DNA from 2 places in the Faecalibacillus sp. genome. Region 2 is predicted to be linked to the other one. Evidence: riboswitches for the same ligand, from Rfam matches in the RefSeq annotation. Region 2 holds a riboswitch; the other holds the start of a gene.
The links. A riboswitch is a leader RNA that binds a small molecule or an ion and turns the genes downstream of it on or off. The one in region 2 is predicted to bind thiamine pyrophosphate.
Positions count from the first base shown of each region.

Region 1: linked by a shared signal. The riboswitch ahead of thiE (thiamine phosphate synthase) and the one ahead of thiM (hydroxyethylthiazole kinase) in region 2 are both predicted to bind thiamine pyrophosphate.

Region 1 is NZ_JBKYAR010000009.1:37,955-46,170, forward strand. It holds gene ACLVEP_RS04395 (PLP-dependent aminotransferase family protein) at 1-1,309, shown strand, start outside; gene yfcE (phosphodiesterase) at 1,301-1,843, opposite strand; gene ACLVEP_RS04405 (peptidylprolyl isomerase) at 1,848-2,330, opposite strand; gene ACLVEP_RS04410 (hypothetical protein) at 2,334-2,630, opposite strand; gene ACLVEP_RS04415 (hypothetical protein) at 3,104-3,238, opposite strand; gene ACLVEP_RS04420 (NADP-dependent malic enzyme) at 3,503-4,657, opposite strand; gene thiD (bifunctional hydroxymethylpyrimidine kinase/phosphomethylpyrimidine kinase) at 4,702-5,493, opposite strand; partial or broken gene thiE (thiamine phosphate synthase) at 5,551-6,135, opposite strand; TPP riboswitch at 6,206-6,303, opposite strand; gene ACLVEP_RS04435 (hypothetical protein) at 6,384-6,671, shown strand; gene ACLVEP_RS04440 (DUF4351 domain-containing protein) at 6,727-7,101, opposite strand; gene ACLVEP_RS04445 (hypothetical protein) at 7,363-7,731, opposite strand; gene ACLVEP_RS04450 (SIR2 family NAD-dependent protein deacylase) at 8,179-8,216, opposite strand, start outside.
Region 2 is NZ_JBKYAR010000035.1:9,870-18,085, forward strand. It holds gene ACLVEP_RS10890 (YebC/PmpR family DNA-binding transcriptional regulator) at 1-340, shown strand, start outside; gene tenA (thiaminase II) at 406-1,065, opposite strand; gene thiM (hydroxyethylthiazole kinase) at 1,084-1,911, opposite strand; TPP riboswitch at 2,155-2,261, opposite strand; gene ACLVEP_RS10905 (hypothetical protein) at 2,302-2,601, opposite strand; gene manA (mannose-6-phosphate isomerase, class I) at 2,589-3,524, opposite strand; gene ACLVEP_RS10915 (DUF523 domain-containing protein) at 3,527-3,973, opposite strand; gene ACLVEP_RS10920 (HAD family hydrolase) at 3,970-4,611, opposite strand; gene ACLVEP_RS10925 (hypothetical protein) at 4,706-4,900, shown strand; gene ACLVEP_RS10930 (DeoR/GlpR family DNA-binding transcription regulator) at 4,913-5,662, opposite strand; gene ACLVEP_RS10935 (Cof-type HAD-IIB family hydrolase) at 5,664-6,449, opposite strand; gene ACLVEP_RS10940 (D-alanyl-D-alanine carboxypeptidase family protein) at 6,559-7,842, opposite strand; gene ACLVEP_RS10945 (DMT family transporter) at 7,835-8,216, opposite strand, start outside.

The DNA of each region.
Region 1 (8,216 bases), on a different contig from region 2:
AAAAGATATTGAAAAGAAAATAAAGGCTGAATATAAACAAGGCCAAAAGCTACCTTCTATTAGGAAAATGATGGATTTATATCAATGTAGTCGCTCTACAATTATTTCAAGCTATCAAGAACTTATTGAAAAACATCTTATTTATGTTAAACCTCAAAGTGGTTATTATGTAGCTTATATTAATAATTCCTTAGAAGAATCTCAAAATAAATACTTATTAAATACAGGAAATCCAATTGTTTCAACAACTTCTCTAGTTGATGCTAAACATTGTTTATCTATTGCAATCGATGAATATTCTAAATCATCATTAAATCTATCTTTACAAGGCGTTGAATCTTTACAAGATATATTACCTACTTTTTTAGAAGAATTAGGAATTTACGCTAAAAAAGAAGATATTTTTTTAATTCAAGGAATTACTCAAATGCTTTCTTTTCTAACAACATTTAAATTCAATCATAAAAATACAATTTTAATTGAAGAACCAACTTATAGTTATTATATTCAATTTTTAAAATCTTTAGATTTACCTGTTGAAACAATCAAAAGAGATGAAAACGGTCTTTCTTTAAAACAATTAGAATATTTATTCAAAGAAAAAAACATCAAATTCTTTTATTTAACACCTCGTAATCATAATCCATTAGGTACAACACTCAATACTCAAACAAGAAAAAAAATTGCTTCTCTTGCTTTAAAATATAATGTTTATCTAATTGAAGATGATTACTTTGGACATTGTTCTTTTCAAAGTCATTATTTACCTCTTTATTATTATACTGGTGGCAAAAATTGTATTTATTTAACAAGTTTTACCAAAACAATTCCTTATCTTAGAATTGGAATCTGTGTTATTAATCAAGATTTTAGAACTATTTTTGATCAAATCATTCATCAATCTTATTATTATTCTTATCAGTTGCCTTCTCTTATTTCTCAGGCAACATTAGAATCCTATATTCGTAGTTTACTTTATCAAAAACAAACTCAAAAAATTTATCAAACATTAAAAAAACATTATCAAATTATTAAAAGATATAAAAAAACATGGGATATCAATCTTATTGAAGTTATAGGAGATTATTCAGGGTATTATTTTACTTTAAAAATCAATCAAAAGATTTCTTTAGATCTTTTAGAAAAAGAGTTAAATAAAAAGAGTGTTTATATTGCTAGAAATGAACGTTGTTTTTATCATAAAGAACATTTTAATCATTCTTTTCGTATTAGTTTAGCTCAGGTAACACCTGAACAATTAAAAAAATCGCTTGATATTATCTATCAAACGATTCTTTCATTAATCTAATTGTATTTGTTTTACAATTTCATTATCAAATGTTTTAATTGTAAAACAGTCATTTTCATAAATACCATAACTATTCGTACCTTCTTTAGGCAAAGAAATCGAAGATGGATTTAAAATATAAATACCGTTTTCTTTTTTAGCAAGTGGTTTATGAAAATGCCCATAAATTAAAATATCATTTTCATTTAATAAAGGAAGTTGATCTTCATTAAATAAATGTCCATGTGTCATAAAGAAATGATGTTGATCAACATCCATTAAAGCATAATCACTACGCATAGGAAAATCTAACACCATTTGATCAACTTCACTATCACAATTTCCTCTAACTGCAATAATATCCTTTTTTAAAGGATTTAACAGAGCAATAACCTTTTTACAATTATAATCCTTAGGTAAATCATTACGTGGTCCATGATATAAAATATCCCCTAAAATAACAAGTTTTTCTGCTTTTTCTTCACGATATTTTTCAATTGCCTTATTTGCCCAATAATAAGAACCATGAATATCTGATATAAACATTACTTTCATATAATTACACTCTTCTAATTGTTTTAATCACAACTGGTGTTGTTGGACAATCTTGGAAATTTGTAGGAACATTAGCAATTTGATCTACAATATCTAAACCTTCTGTAATTTTACCAAATGCAGCATATTCACCATCTAAATGAGGTGCTGGTTTATGCATGATAAAGAATTGTGAAGATGCTGAATCTTTGATCATTGTTCTAGCCATAGATAAAACACCTTCTGTATGTTTTAATTCATTGTTAACACCATTGCTTTTAAATTCACCTTTAATAGAATCACAATGTTTTTCTTTAAAGTCTTTAGTATATCCCCCACCTTGAATCATAAATCCAGGGATGACTCTATGGAAAATTAATCCTGCAAAGAAATCTTCATCAATTAATTTTAAAAAGTTTTCTACTGTAATTGGTGCAACTTCAGGATAAAGTTCTCCTTTCATCACATCTCCATTTTCCATTTCAATTTCAATTAATACTTTTTCCATTCTCTAATTCTCCTTATCTACAACGTCTACATCAACAACCTTATTTTCAATAGATTGTTGTTTTTCTTTTTTCTTCTTCTTTAAAAGAAATCTTACTACAAAATAAACAAGTACAACTCCTGCCGCAATTCCAAATAACCAAACAATATTCTTTACTTGATCAAATTGATAAGCTGTTGCTACCACTAAACATAAGTTAATAATATTCATTGATCCTGCTAATTTATATTTTTGATTAACCATAAAATTCAAGGAAAGCGCAGATGAAGCAAATAACCCAACAATAAGCATAACTTCCATACTATGTACCTCCTTGTATCATTCTATCATAATAGAATCATTTTTGTTATATATTATTTAGTATGGGACACTTAGTCCAAAAGTATATTTTTATTTATTTCTTCATGTTATAATTTGGTGAACAACCAAAAAGACGGTAGGCGGTTATCCTTGGTCGCATTGATCGAAGGGCGTATTCTTCGTTTACATAGATATCCTTAGGGAAATATGAAAAACGGAGGTGATGGAAATGACAACTTATGAAGCTATCATGGTTATGTTAGGTACACTAACATTAATGATGTCGATAATAAGTATCGTTATTAAATTACTTCTATATATAATAGAAAATAATGCAAAAAATAACTACCTCACAAAGTTTTGGCGAACATTGAGGTAGTTATTCTACACTAAAAAACCCAAGACGAACCGTTTATCGGTTGTTCTTTTTCATATTTATTATAATTAAATTTTATAAACAATTCAATAAAATCTTATCTATCTAATTTCATATACAATAAAGGATAAGGATTTCCTTCTTCATCTAATTCTGTTTTCTTGTATTTTTTAAATCCCACAGCTTCACCATTATCTACAACCATCAAATGTTCAACATTCTTTAATGCCATTGGAACATATTCTTTAATATGTTCAATTTCTTGTTCATTTAAAAATGTATGTGTGGCTTTTACAGAATCTTCTCAAACATTTACAAGTGTATTTAATAGTTCATCATTTCTATCTTCTATCTCAATTATTTTCATTGATCATTTTCACCCTATTCTCTCTACCCATATTTATCATCGATTTCTTTCACTTTAACTATGATAATATAATTATATGAAATAGCCCTACCAAATAGGTAGGGTCATTTATTTTGTTAATATCTTTTTTTATTTAGCAAATTGTTTAATTGCATTAGCAACAGCTGCTGTCACATCTTTATTGAAGATTTTTGGCATGATATTTTCTTCATTTAAATCTTCATCACTGATTGTATCTGCAATAGCTTTAGCCACAGCTACTTTCATTTCTGGTGTAATTGAAGGAACTCTTGCTTCTAATGCTCCTTTAAAAATACCAGGGAAAGCTAAAACATTATTAATTTGATTTGGATAATCAGAACGACCTGTTCCAACAACTCTTGCTCCTGCTGCTTTGGCTTTTTGATAAGTAATTTCTGGTTCAGGATTTGCCATTGCAAAGATAATTGGATCATTGTTCATTGAATGAACCATTTCATCAGTTACTAGATTTGGTTTAGAAACACCTACAAAAACATCTGCACCTTTTAATGCATCAGCTAATGTACCTTGCATATTATCAGGATTAGTAATATCACATAAAGCACGCTTATGAGGAATAAGTCCTTCTTGTCTATCTTTATATAAAATTCCAAATTCATCCACTGCAATAATTTTACCAACACCGGCTGTATACATCATTTTAATAATAGCTGTTCCTGCAGCTCCTGGCCCATTTAAAACAACTGTAATATCTTTGATATCTTTTTTTGTCACTCTTAAAGCGTTATATAAGGCCGCTAAAACAACAACAGCTGTTCCATGTTGATCATCATGGAATACAGGAATATCTAACATTTGATCTAATCTTTCTTCGATTTCAAAGCAATCTGGAGAAGCAATATCTTCTAAGTTGATTCCACCAAAACATGGTGCAATATTTTTAACTGTTTGAATCAATTCTTCTTTATCTTGTGTATCTAAACAAATAGGTACCGCATTGACATCTCCGAATTTTTTAAATAAAGCAGCTTTTCCTTCCATGACTGGAATCGAAGCTTTGGCTCCAATATTTCCAAGTCCTAAAACAGCTGTTCCATTTGATACAACAGCAATTGTGTTTGATTTTGTTGTATAACGATAAACATCTTCTTCATTTTCAGCAATCTTACGACAAGGTTCAGCAACCCCTGGCGTATAAACAACAGACATATCATCCATTGTATTAATTTCACAATTTAATTCCGTATGTATTTTTCCTTGATGTTTTTCATGTAATTTCAAGGCTTCTTCATAATAATTCATTTTCATCACCCGACACTATTATACCTACAAAATAGACAATTCGTCTAATCTTTTTTATCTAAAACATATCCATGATCCATTGGCCCTTGCCCTTGTCCTAAATCAAGCATTGCTGCAAGTGCTCCTGAAATATAATCCTTAGCCTTTTTAACAGCATTTTCCAAATTTTCACCTCGTGCTAAATAAGAAGCAATCGCACTTGATAAAGTACATCCCGTACCATGAGTATTATTGTTATTAATACGTTTTCCTTTAAACCATTGATAATTACCTTCTTTATAAAGTAAATCATTGGCATCATTGATTTGATGTCCGCCTTTAAGTAATACTGCACAATGATAATGATCTCCAATATATTTAGCTGCTGCTAACATTTCTTCTTCATTATTGATTTTTAATCCTGATAAAACTTCGGCTTCAGGAATATTTGGTGTTAAAACCGTTGCGAGTGGGAAGAGATTTGCTTTTAATGTATCAATAGCTTCATCACTAATAAGTTTTGCCCCACTTGTAGCCACCATCACAGGATCAACAACAATATTACGTGCATGATATTGTTTTAACTTTTCACTAATAGATAAAATGACTTCTTTTTGAGAAACCATTCCAATTTTAACAGCCATTGGATAAATATCTGTAAACACACTATCCATTTGACTAGCCACAAAAGAAGCATCTACATCGTAGATAGCATCCACTCCTGTAGTATTTTGAGCTGTTAGTGCTGCAATAACTGACATAGCATAAACACGATTAGCAAGCATTGTTTTTAAATCTGCCTGAATTCCTGCACCTCCACTACTATCACTACCTGCAATTGTAAGGCAAGTTGGCATTTTATTAGAGATAACTCTTTGAATTTTATCTTTTAACATACAACTTGCTTTTTGGATATCATCACTTCCAAAGATACTTGAAACGATAGCAACACCATCAATAGCAACACCCATAAATTCTAAGATATTCACTTGATTAATACCACCAATAGCAACCACAGGAATATCAACCTTTTGACAAATTTCATTTAATGTTTCCATTGAAATATTTTGTGCATCATCTTTTGTTTGAGTTGTAAAAATAGCTCCGACACCTAAATAATCAGCCCCATTTTCTAAAGCTATTTTTGCTTCTTCATAATTATGTGCAGATACACCAATAATTTTATCTTCACCTAATATTTTTCTTGCTTCTTTTAAATTCAAATCATCTTGTCCAATATGAACCCCATCTGCATCAATTTCTTTACACAATTCAACATCATCATTAATAATCAAAGGAACATGATGTTTTTGACACACACTTTGAACATACAATGCTTCTTGTTTAAATGCTTCATGTGTCATTTCTTTTTCTCTTAGTTGAATCATTGTTACACCACCAAGAATGGCTTCTTCAACTAATTCCGACATTTTTCTTCCTTTTAAATATTTTGAATCTGTTACTCCATACAATAATAAATCTTCTTTATTTAATTTCATCAAATTTCCTTCTTTCTTTACAATATTCTTTTTTATTTCCCTGGAAATAAAAAGAGAGTCCTGTTGAACTCTGTTAACGTTTATATCTCCTACGTTGGCATTATCCAAATCAGGTTATGGGTCTAAGTCAATACTTACTCTCAGCAAAAAGCTCCCCGTTTCCTTTATTATAATTTTTTTAATAAAAATTGTCTATTTTTAATCATATTATTTATGCTTTTGTTCAAACTATAAAAGGAGGTGCTTTCATGAAATTATGTATTACAGCAGGTAACTATCACATTTTTAAATTAATGATTAAAAATCATAAAGATTCTCGCATTCAATTAAAAAACATTCATCCTTTAGATTTTGACCTTGTTTTTGATGTTTATACATCTTTAGATCAAAAAACAGTTATTTCTATACTTAGCCATGAATTACGTTATTCCCCTTTTATGTATCTATGCCCTGGTTTTAAAGTCATTCCTTTAAAAAAACGTCTTCCTCATGGTACAAAAGAATCAACTACTCCTTTAAATCTTTCTTTTAATTGAATAATTTATTTAAAAAAACAGTTTGAAATAAACACTTTATTCAAACTGTTTCTTTTTAATTAATAATTTTTAAAATATCTTCTTCACTTGTTACATTAAAAATATTTAATGTAAGTTCATTGAGTTTTTCTAGCGATGTATTTGTAAGCTTTTCTTCTAAGTTACCTGACAAGTTTCCAAATTTAACTTTGAGTTGTTCTTTTAAAGTATTTTGTTTTTCTTCATATTTTCCTTTTTCAATTCCTATGCTTTCTCCTTTCTTTTCAAATTTTTGAAATAATTGATCCATTGCTTTACACATATTAATTTCATCTCCCTCTGGTAAATCATCTCTTCTAATATTTGTATGCGTAAATGTCACCGCCATCATGAAGCTTTCTGTTTCGATTTTACGATTTTCTCTTAATCCATCATAACTTCCTGCAAACATACTTTGATTAATTTCTACGACATCTTAATATCTTTTGATTTCTGTTGGATCATCTACATTTCCTATCATTGTATCATATGTTTAAAGATAATTCGTCTCACACTTGTCTCATTTCTATTATCATTTTAGCTATCTCTCCTACCCTCTTCAATGGACGGATAGTCCAAAAAAGTTTCCAATAAAAAAACCTACGAAATCATCTCGTAAGTCTTTAAAGAATACATATTATTAAATCCGCTATTAATGAAGCAATACCCGCAATTATAAAAATGATATATAGCTTTTTTGCGGATCATTTTCTAAAATCAATATATGTTTAGGATTATTTTCCTCATACATAATTTCTAAAGAACTCCCTATAGGTAGTTCTTTACCATAACCAATAGAGAGTTTTTGTTTAATTTCATCTCCATGATCATAAAATTGAATTACCGGAAAATAGGAATAAGAAAAACTATCATCACTTTGCATTCTTTCTCTTATATTATCAATTACTTTAGCTAATGTATGAATATTACAATACTTTACTTTCTTTTTATAATTCATTCTTATACCAATTCCTATCATTAAAAAAATACTACCTAATAAAGAAAATATAAGTATTAAGAATAATTTAGGATTTTCTAACATAATTATCACTCCCTTTATTAGGGTTTATCATTAATTAATAATAAATTCTAAAAAAGATGATGTTTTTATAAAGTGGACCCCATGTCAAGGACAATAAATAAAAAAGTACTTAAAATCAAATAGAAATAAATATATCCTCTAGGTATCAAAGACCATGAGGATATATTTTTATGTTGAAATACTATAGATATGTAATTATTAAAAATAATGAATTAAAAATTTCAAAAACAAAAAAATGGAAAACCTTGTTAAAAAGGAATTAGGTGTTGTTGATTATCGTGACTATCTTTTTGAAGATGATCTTTCAATTCTACTGCGTCACTTTCTTGAAAATGCATAGTATCAGCCCCTTTTAATATATTTTATCAATCCAATCAAATCACGTCAGTTGATTTGATTGGATTATGACGAGATATTAAAAGTATGATTAAAAGCTGTATAAATATACTATTTTTCCAATTTAATTTTTAATAAATCATCAACAA
Region 2 (8,216 bases):
TGATACATATTCTATTTTAACTTTTAAAGGATTAGATGAAGAACAAACTTTAGAAGCTTTAATGGAAGGTGAAGCTGATTGTCAAGAAATTGAAACTCATGAAGATGGTTCAATTGAATTAACTGGTGCACCAACTGATTTATATAAAATGAAAGATGCTATTGAAGCAGCTTGTCCTAATGCTGAATTTGATGTAGAAGAAATCGCTACAACACCTCAAGAATATGTATCTCTTGAAGGTGAAGATATGGAATTATTTGAAAGATTAATGAATCTTTTAAATGCTTGTGACGATGTAGATAAAATCTACCATAACGTTGAAAACTATGAAGGAGAATAATTTCTCCTTCTTTTTCTTTATAATGAAAAAAATGAAAGATGTTTGATCTCTTTCATTTTTATTTATTAACAACTTTTATCCCATGACATTTGCCAAAATGCAAGTTCGTATCTTGAACATACTACAAAGATATCAATAAGATGTTGAATTTGTTTTTCTGTATAATCTTTAGTAAGTTGGTTCATTGTTTCTATCAAAATAACATTCCCACTTGCATATTCATTTGAAGCATAGCCTTTGATCCAATCTCCATAAAATTCATCATGAATTGAATTTGGATTATTTTCAACTATCTTTTTAGCAATGACTTCATAGCTATAAGCACATGATAATATAGCTGCTAAAATTTCTGCTTCTCCTTCTTCATAGGCAACACGTAGCATATAAGAAGTATAAGAGAGATTATCAAGCAATGGTTTCATATCATCTATTTCTTCTTGACTTACTTTAAATTTTCCCATATATCCACTATGAACATCTAATTCACCATTCATCACAGCAATATATTTAGCAAAAAGATTAGCTGTTTCTAAGCTTTTTGCTTTAGCAACTCCAATAGCAAAAACTTTCGCATATTCCTTTAAATAAAGATAATCTTGCATAATATAATATTTAAATTTATCTTTTTCTAATGAACCATCTTGTATTCCTTGTACAAAAGGATGTTCATTATAAAAGCTCCATAGCTCTTTTGTTGCTTCTAACATCTTATCTGTTGTTTTCATATTTTTCCTCTTTTCATGTTACAATAAAACTTCTTGAAATTGAGCACCTTCTTGTAATTGTTTTGGAGTCATATTATAAATTGCATCTATAATATAATTTCGATAACTTGCATTACCATCTAACACTGTTAATCTTTTATATGCGATTTCTCCTGCAAGACCCATTGCACATACTGCAGCGACTGTTGCTTCAAGTAAACGATGAGAATTAGCCGAAATAAATGAAGCCGTAAGTGCTGATAATTGACAACCTGTTCCTGTAATTGAAGACATCATTTTATGACCATTATAAATAGCATAAGCGACACTTTCATTACAAACTATGTCAATAGCTCCTGTAATAGCAATAACAGCTCCTGTTTTTTTAGAAAACTCTTGAGCAAAACTAACAACTTCATGAATGTTTTCTGCTGTCACTTTATCAGCAAGATTTGCATCAACACCTTTAGTTGTTCCACTTCCTAAAGCTAATGTTTTAATTTCTGAAATATTTCCACGAATAACTGAAAATTGAATTTCTTTTAATAACTTTAAAGCAGTTTGTGTTCTTAACGTAGAAGCACCAACTCCTACAGGATCTAAAACAACAGGGTGATGAAGTTCATTTGCTTTTTTCCCAGCAATAACCATTGATTCGATCGTACGCGTATTAAGTGTCCCAATATTAATATTAAGTCCTGTACAAATCGAAGTAATTTCAGCAACTTCTTCTTGATCATCAGCCATAATTGGTGATGCTCCACAAGCAAGAACAACATTGGCACAATCATTGACTGTTACATAATTTGTAATATTGTGAATGAGTGGATTTTTTTCTCTAACATTTTTTAACATTTCTTCTAACATATTTTTTCTCCTTGTTTTTACAAGTTATTTCATAAATATGAAGATGACCAAACTTACCCATCATCAAAAACATAAACTTTGTTTATGAAATAACTCTATGGTAGTTCGGTCGATACTTTGTGGTATCCTCTCACGCTGGAACACAGCTTCCCTTCGCTTAATACAAGATTCAAGGCGCTCCCCTTCAATCCGCCACATTGTGGATAATTTTCAAATAAAAAACAGGAGACATGCTCCTGTAAAAAAATCAAGCTGATGACTTCCTACGATGGCATTATCCATATCAGGTTAAAGGGTCGAAGTTAGATCACTTCCTCTCAGCCTGCTTACAAGCTCCCCTGTTTTTATTTACATATTTAATGATACTCTTTATTTTTTTAAATACAAGTTTTATTCAATTTCTTCAATTTCATATTTACCTAAATAAATTAAAATATTATTCATAATAATATCAATAGCCCAATAAAAAATCACAAATACTGCAAGTCCAACAATAAATGCATATCTCAAACTAGTCATCATATATAACGCTGGAATAAAAGCAATAACAATAGGAATAAAACCTACTCCTGAAGGAAAATGGATTTGATAAACACTATGACATTCCTTGCATTCTTGTCTACCTTTATAAGCAAAAGCAGAATCTTTTATTTCATGACTACAATGATAACATCTCATTATAATGTACAAATCATCACTGTCATTGTTCCATCAAAATGAACTTCTTTTTGATCAGAACATACAACAAAGTGATCTCCTTTTTTGACTTCTTTTCCTTCTACTGTACCTTGTCCTTCAATAATTGATACAAGTTGGAATGGTTTATCATTGATGACTTTATTATATCCTGTCATATCATATTTATTTAATGTTAAATAATTTGATGAAACGAGTTCTTTTCTTGTTCCATTTTCGATTGTTTCTTCTACTTGTTTAGCTAGATCATATGGTTTATATGGCACTGTTGTTACATCGATGGATTGTTTTACATGTAGTTGTCTTTCATTTCCATCTTTATCTTTTCGATGATAATCATATACTCGATATGTGATATCTGATGATTGTTGTGCTTCATAGATCAATGATCCTTTACAGATGGCATGAATTGTTCCACTTGGAATATAGAAGAAATCTCCCTTTTTGATATCAAATTTATTTAATAAATGATCATAATCATCATTTTCAATAGCACTTACAAGTTCTTCTTTTGTTTGAGCATGATGTCCCATCACCATCTTTGTATCTTCTTTACAATCTAAAACATACCAGCATTCTGTTTTTCCTAATGAGTTTTCATGAAGTGCTGCATATTCATCATCTGGATGGACTTGTACTGATAAATCATTACAAGCATCGATGATTTTTACAAGTAATGGAAATTGTTTGTCTTTGATATTTCCAAAAAGTTCACGATGTTCTGCAAAGACTTTTGATAAAGTTTGTCCTTTGAATTCACCTTCTTTGATTGTATTATCACCATTAGGATGTGCTGAAGGTGCCCAACATTCTCCTGTTTGATTACTTGGAATATCATAACCATACTTTTCTTTAAGTTGATTCCCTCCCCAAATCATTTCTTTAAATACTGGTTCTACCCATAAAATATGTCCCATTTTTACTTTCCTCCATTTATTAATTTTAAAACCTCTGTTACTTCATTTTCACTATAAACTGCAATTCCTTTTTCTTTTAACATCTGTACAAAAATACCATCACCTTCAACAAGTTGATGTGAAAAAGTACCATCATAAATAAAATCTTTTCCACAGCTTGGACTTTTAGCTTTTAAAACAGCTATTTTAATATCTTTTTCTAAACATTTATCTAAAGCTATTTTAGCACCTCGGGTATATTCTTTTGTACGATCTATGCCATTTTGATCAATCACGTTTTCTCCAACAATTTCACAAGGTGTTCTAGGAATTGGTAAACCACCTAGTACTTCTGGACAAAGTGGTAACACTAGACCTTGATCATAAAGTTCCTTTATTTCCTTACAAAGATTATTCTTTCCAGCATACGTACAATTTTCCCCAATTAAACATCTCGATACAGCAATCATTTTAAAAGTTCCTTAATATCACTTGGCTTAGAAACTGTATAAGTTGCTCCAGCTTGAACAAGTTCTTCTTTTCCTCTAAAGCCCCATTCACATCCTATAGATTTAATTTTAGCATTGATGGCTGTTTCAATATCTACATTACTATCACCAATCATTAATGTTTCATTTTTATTACTTTCCATTAACTGCATAGCAAGTTGTACTAAACAAGGATGTGGCTTTTTAGGTTGATAAACTGTATTTCCAAAAACATACATAAATTTGTTTGGAAATAAATGATTAACAATTGTTACTGCATTTAATTTTGGTTTATTGGTTACAACTGCTAATTTATATCCTTGATGATAAAGTTCATCAATTAATTCTTCCATTCCTTGATAAGGTTTTGTATGTTTTAAACAATTCTCTTTATAAATTTCATCAAAACGTGCACGGTATTTTCTCACATCTTTTTTATACTCTTCAGGCAATGCCCTCTCTATTAATTTATCAACACCATTTCCTACAAATTGTTTATATGTATCTAAATCATAAGTAGGAAAATGGTTTTCTTCCATTAAAATATTTGTAGATAAAGCTAAATCTTCTATCGAATCTACAAGTGTTCCATCTAAATCAAAAATCAACGTATTATACATAGACTTCCCCTTTCACTTTATTTAGATTATAGCACAACTTCTATTTATTGTTTATTGGTTTTTGATATGTTAGAATAGTTCTTGAGGTGAAATTATGAAACAACAACAAAAAGATGTTTTCATGACATTATTAACAGGTCTAGGGGCAGCATTAGGAATTATTACTTACTTTTTATGTACATTCCTTTTCCATAAATATGAAACATTCGGTGCTTTATCTATCTTTGGTTTAGCCATGATTTTTAGAGTAATTGGTTATTTTATTGATAAAATGCTAGCAAAAAAGTAGATTCGTAAAAATCTACTTTTCTTTTGTATAAATAATTTGACAATTTGCATTTGCTAGTTTTTCTTGATAAACAATTGGTAATTCATCGACAACTACAATATCAATATCTTGAAAATCAAAAGCTTTATAAGAGCTTTTTTTATTAAATTTACTATGATCTACAACCAAACATACTTTTTGACTACGACTTGCTACTTTTCTTTTAATTGCAGCATCTTCAAATTCTTCAACATAAATACCATCTTCCATCACTGCTGCTGCAGCTACATAAGCTAAATCAAAATAAATTTGATCTAATGTATTAAGCGTTTGGCTTCCATACATATAACGATTCTTTTTAAAATAAGTACCACCTATCATATGACATAAACAATGTTGAGATAACACTTCAATATTATCTAAAGAATGGCTATACGCTTCTATAGTATCATCTACATATTGACACAAAGCTGCAACTGTTGTTGAAGTATCAAAAAAAATCACTTTGTTATTTTTAATCAAAGAAACAGCAGTTTTACCAATTTCATTTTTTATTTCTTCATTTTCTTGCTTTCTTATTTGATAACTTCCTATTTGATGTACATTATTTAAAGTAATACCACCATGTGTCCTTATTGCTAAATTTTCATTTACAAGACGAACAATATCTCTTCTTGCTGTATCTCTAGAAACATGAAATTGATCCATAATTTCTTGATTCGTCATTGTCTTTTTATCTTTTAATATTTCTAAAATTTTATAAATTCTTTCTTCTTGATACACCTTATTCACCTACTAAATAATCTAATGCATAAACAATTCCATCTTCATCATTAGAAAGAGTATGTGTTGGAATACTTTCTAAAACACCTTGAGCCCCATTAGCCATTGCAAAGCCTTTTCCAGTTAAAAGAAGCATATCCAAATCATTATAATTATCTCCAAAAGAAACGGTTTGATGAAGACCTATTTTCATTTTATCACATAAAAATTGAATTGCACTTGATTTTGATACAGATTCATCCATAATTTCTAAATAAGTTGCTTTAGATTTATAAATCTTTAAACCACTAAATTTTTCCTTTAAACTCATTTCCAAACGATCAATAATCATAGCATCAGCTATCACTAATAATTTATGAACCTTTTTAACTCCATTTAAATCTAATTTTTCAGGTTTTAAACCAGTAATACGACTTTCTTCTTCAATACCTTCATCTACTTCATCAACCATCCATTTATCTTCTACATAAAAACTCACTGGTATTTGATAGTAGTATTTAATATATTCAAAAAGACGTTTTGCCATTTCTACCGAAAATCCTTTTGAATAAATCACTTCTTGATTTTCATCTAAAATCAATCCACCACTATAGCTTACCATAGGAGCTTTTATTTGTAATTCATCTAAAAAATAATGCATTCCTTTAGGCATCCTTGCTGATACAAGCACAAAAGGAATATGATTCGAATATAATTCTTGTACTTTATTTTTAGTTTTTTCACTTATTTGATGTTTTGAATTTAATAGTGTACCATCAATATCACTAAATACGCATTTATAAGTCATATTTCTCACCTCTCACTTATATTATACGTATTATTAAGTAATTGTCAACATACAAACTTATAAACACTTAATGTAAATAAGCATTTATAAGTAAAAAAAGTAGGTTCCCCTACTTTCTTCTATATCTTTGTTGACGTCTTTTTTTTCGTCTACGTTTAATCATGATTTTTCTTACTAACAATAAAACAATAATACCAACAACAAGAAACTCTATACATGGTAAAACAGCATTTTCAATTTTTCTCATTGTTACAACGAAACGACTTTCATTGACTGCTTGATCAGTAACTAACGAAACTGTCTCTAATTTTGTTTTTTTATAAAGAACATCCATTGTTCCAGCATTTTGATTTTTCTTAACTGGAGCTGTAAGATTTTTTAAATGAAATTTATATTGTAAATCTGCGGGATTATAATTTTTAGGTAATACCGCCTCTACTTTTTTTTCAGTAATAACATCTACTTTACCAGTTTGTCCTTTTTTGATTTCTACCGTATTCATCTTTGTTCCTTTTTTTAGAACATCTGTTACTGCATAGTTTGCAGCAATATAATGTCCTAAAGTAAGTGTATCATTGACAGTACAATGATTATAACCCTCACTATTTTTTGAAAAACCAACAACACTAATATAATGGTGATTATTAATGTTTAACAAACTAGATAAAGTACTTTGCGCTTTACTTGTATAACCACTTTTACATCCTTCTATCATAGATGTATCAATATGATCTCTTTTACTACTATAAATAACTTTTTTAACCCATTGATGTAAACCATCACTTGAAGTATATTGATATCTATTAAATACTTCGACAAATTTTTTATTTTTTAAAGCATATTGTGTTATCTTAGCCATATCATAAGCAGTTGTGTAATGGTCATCATCATGAATTCCTGTTGTATTAACGAAATGAGAATCTTTTAATCCCAATTTTTTAACTAGTTGATTCATTTTTTTAACAAATTTTTCTTGATTTCCACAGGTATTATTAGCAAGTGCACGACAAGCATCTGCTCCTGAAGGTAACATTGCTCCCATTAACATATCTCTATATGTCACAACTTCCCCAACTGTAAAATTAGCAGCTGTAGCTCCTGTTTCCCATACAGTATCAATATCACTTTGAGTAATTGTTTCAGTTTTATCTAAATCATCGATCATTTCGATTGCAACAATACATGTTAAAATTTTTGTAATACTTGCTGGATACATTTTATCATGTGCACTTTTATTGTATAAAATTTGTCCAGTATCTTTATCAATAACAATAGCATATTGACCAGCAATATTAACTTCATTTTGATTTGTATTGCCTTCAGCAAAGACTGATCCTATAGATGTAAAAATCATTATAAATGATAAAGTGATTGTGAGTAATTTTTTAATCATTGTTTTCCTCCCTATGTAAAAAAGATAATTTTGTTTCTGAAATCAATACAGAAATAAATATAATTAAAAATCCTAAAGCAATTTGAAGTGTCATCATTTCTTGACCAAATAAAATAGAAAAGAAAACCCCAAATACAGATTCTAAACTTAATAATAATGCTGCAATATTTTCATTAACAAATTTTTGTCCAACATTTTGAAATAAATAACATAATGTTGTTGCAAAAAAAGCAAGGTATAAAATTTGAAGATAAATACTTTGGTCAATATGGAAAATAATAGAAACATCTTCAAATAAATAAGCTGCTACAAATGAAAAAATAGCGGCAAATGCAAATTGTAAAGCTGTAATAATTATTGGAGAGGTGTTTTTC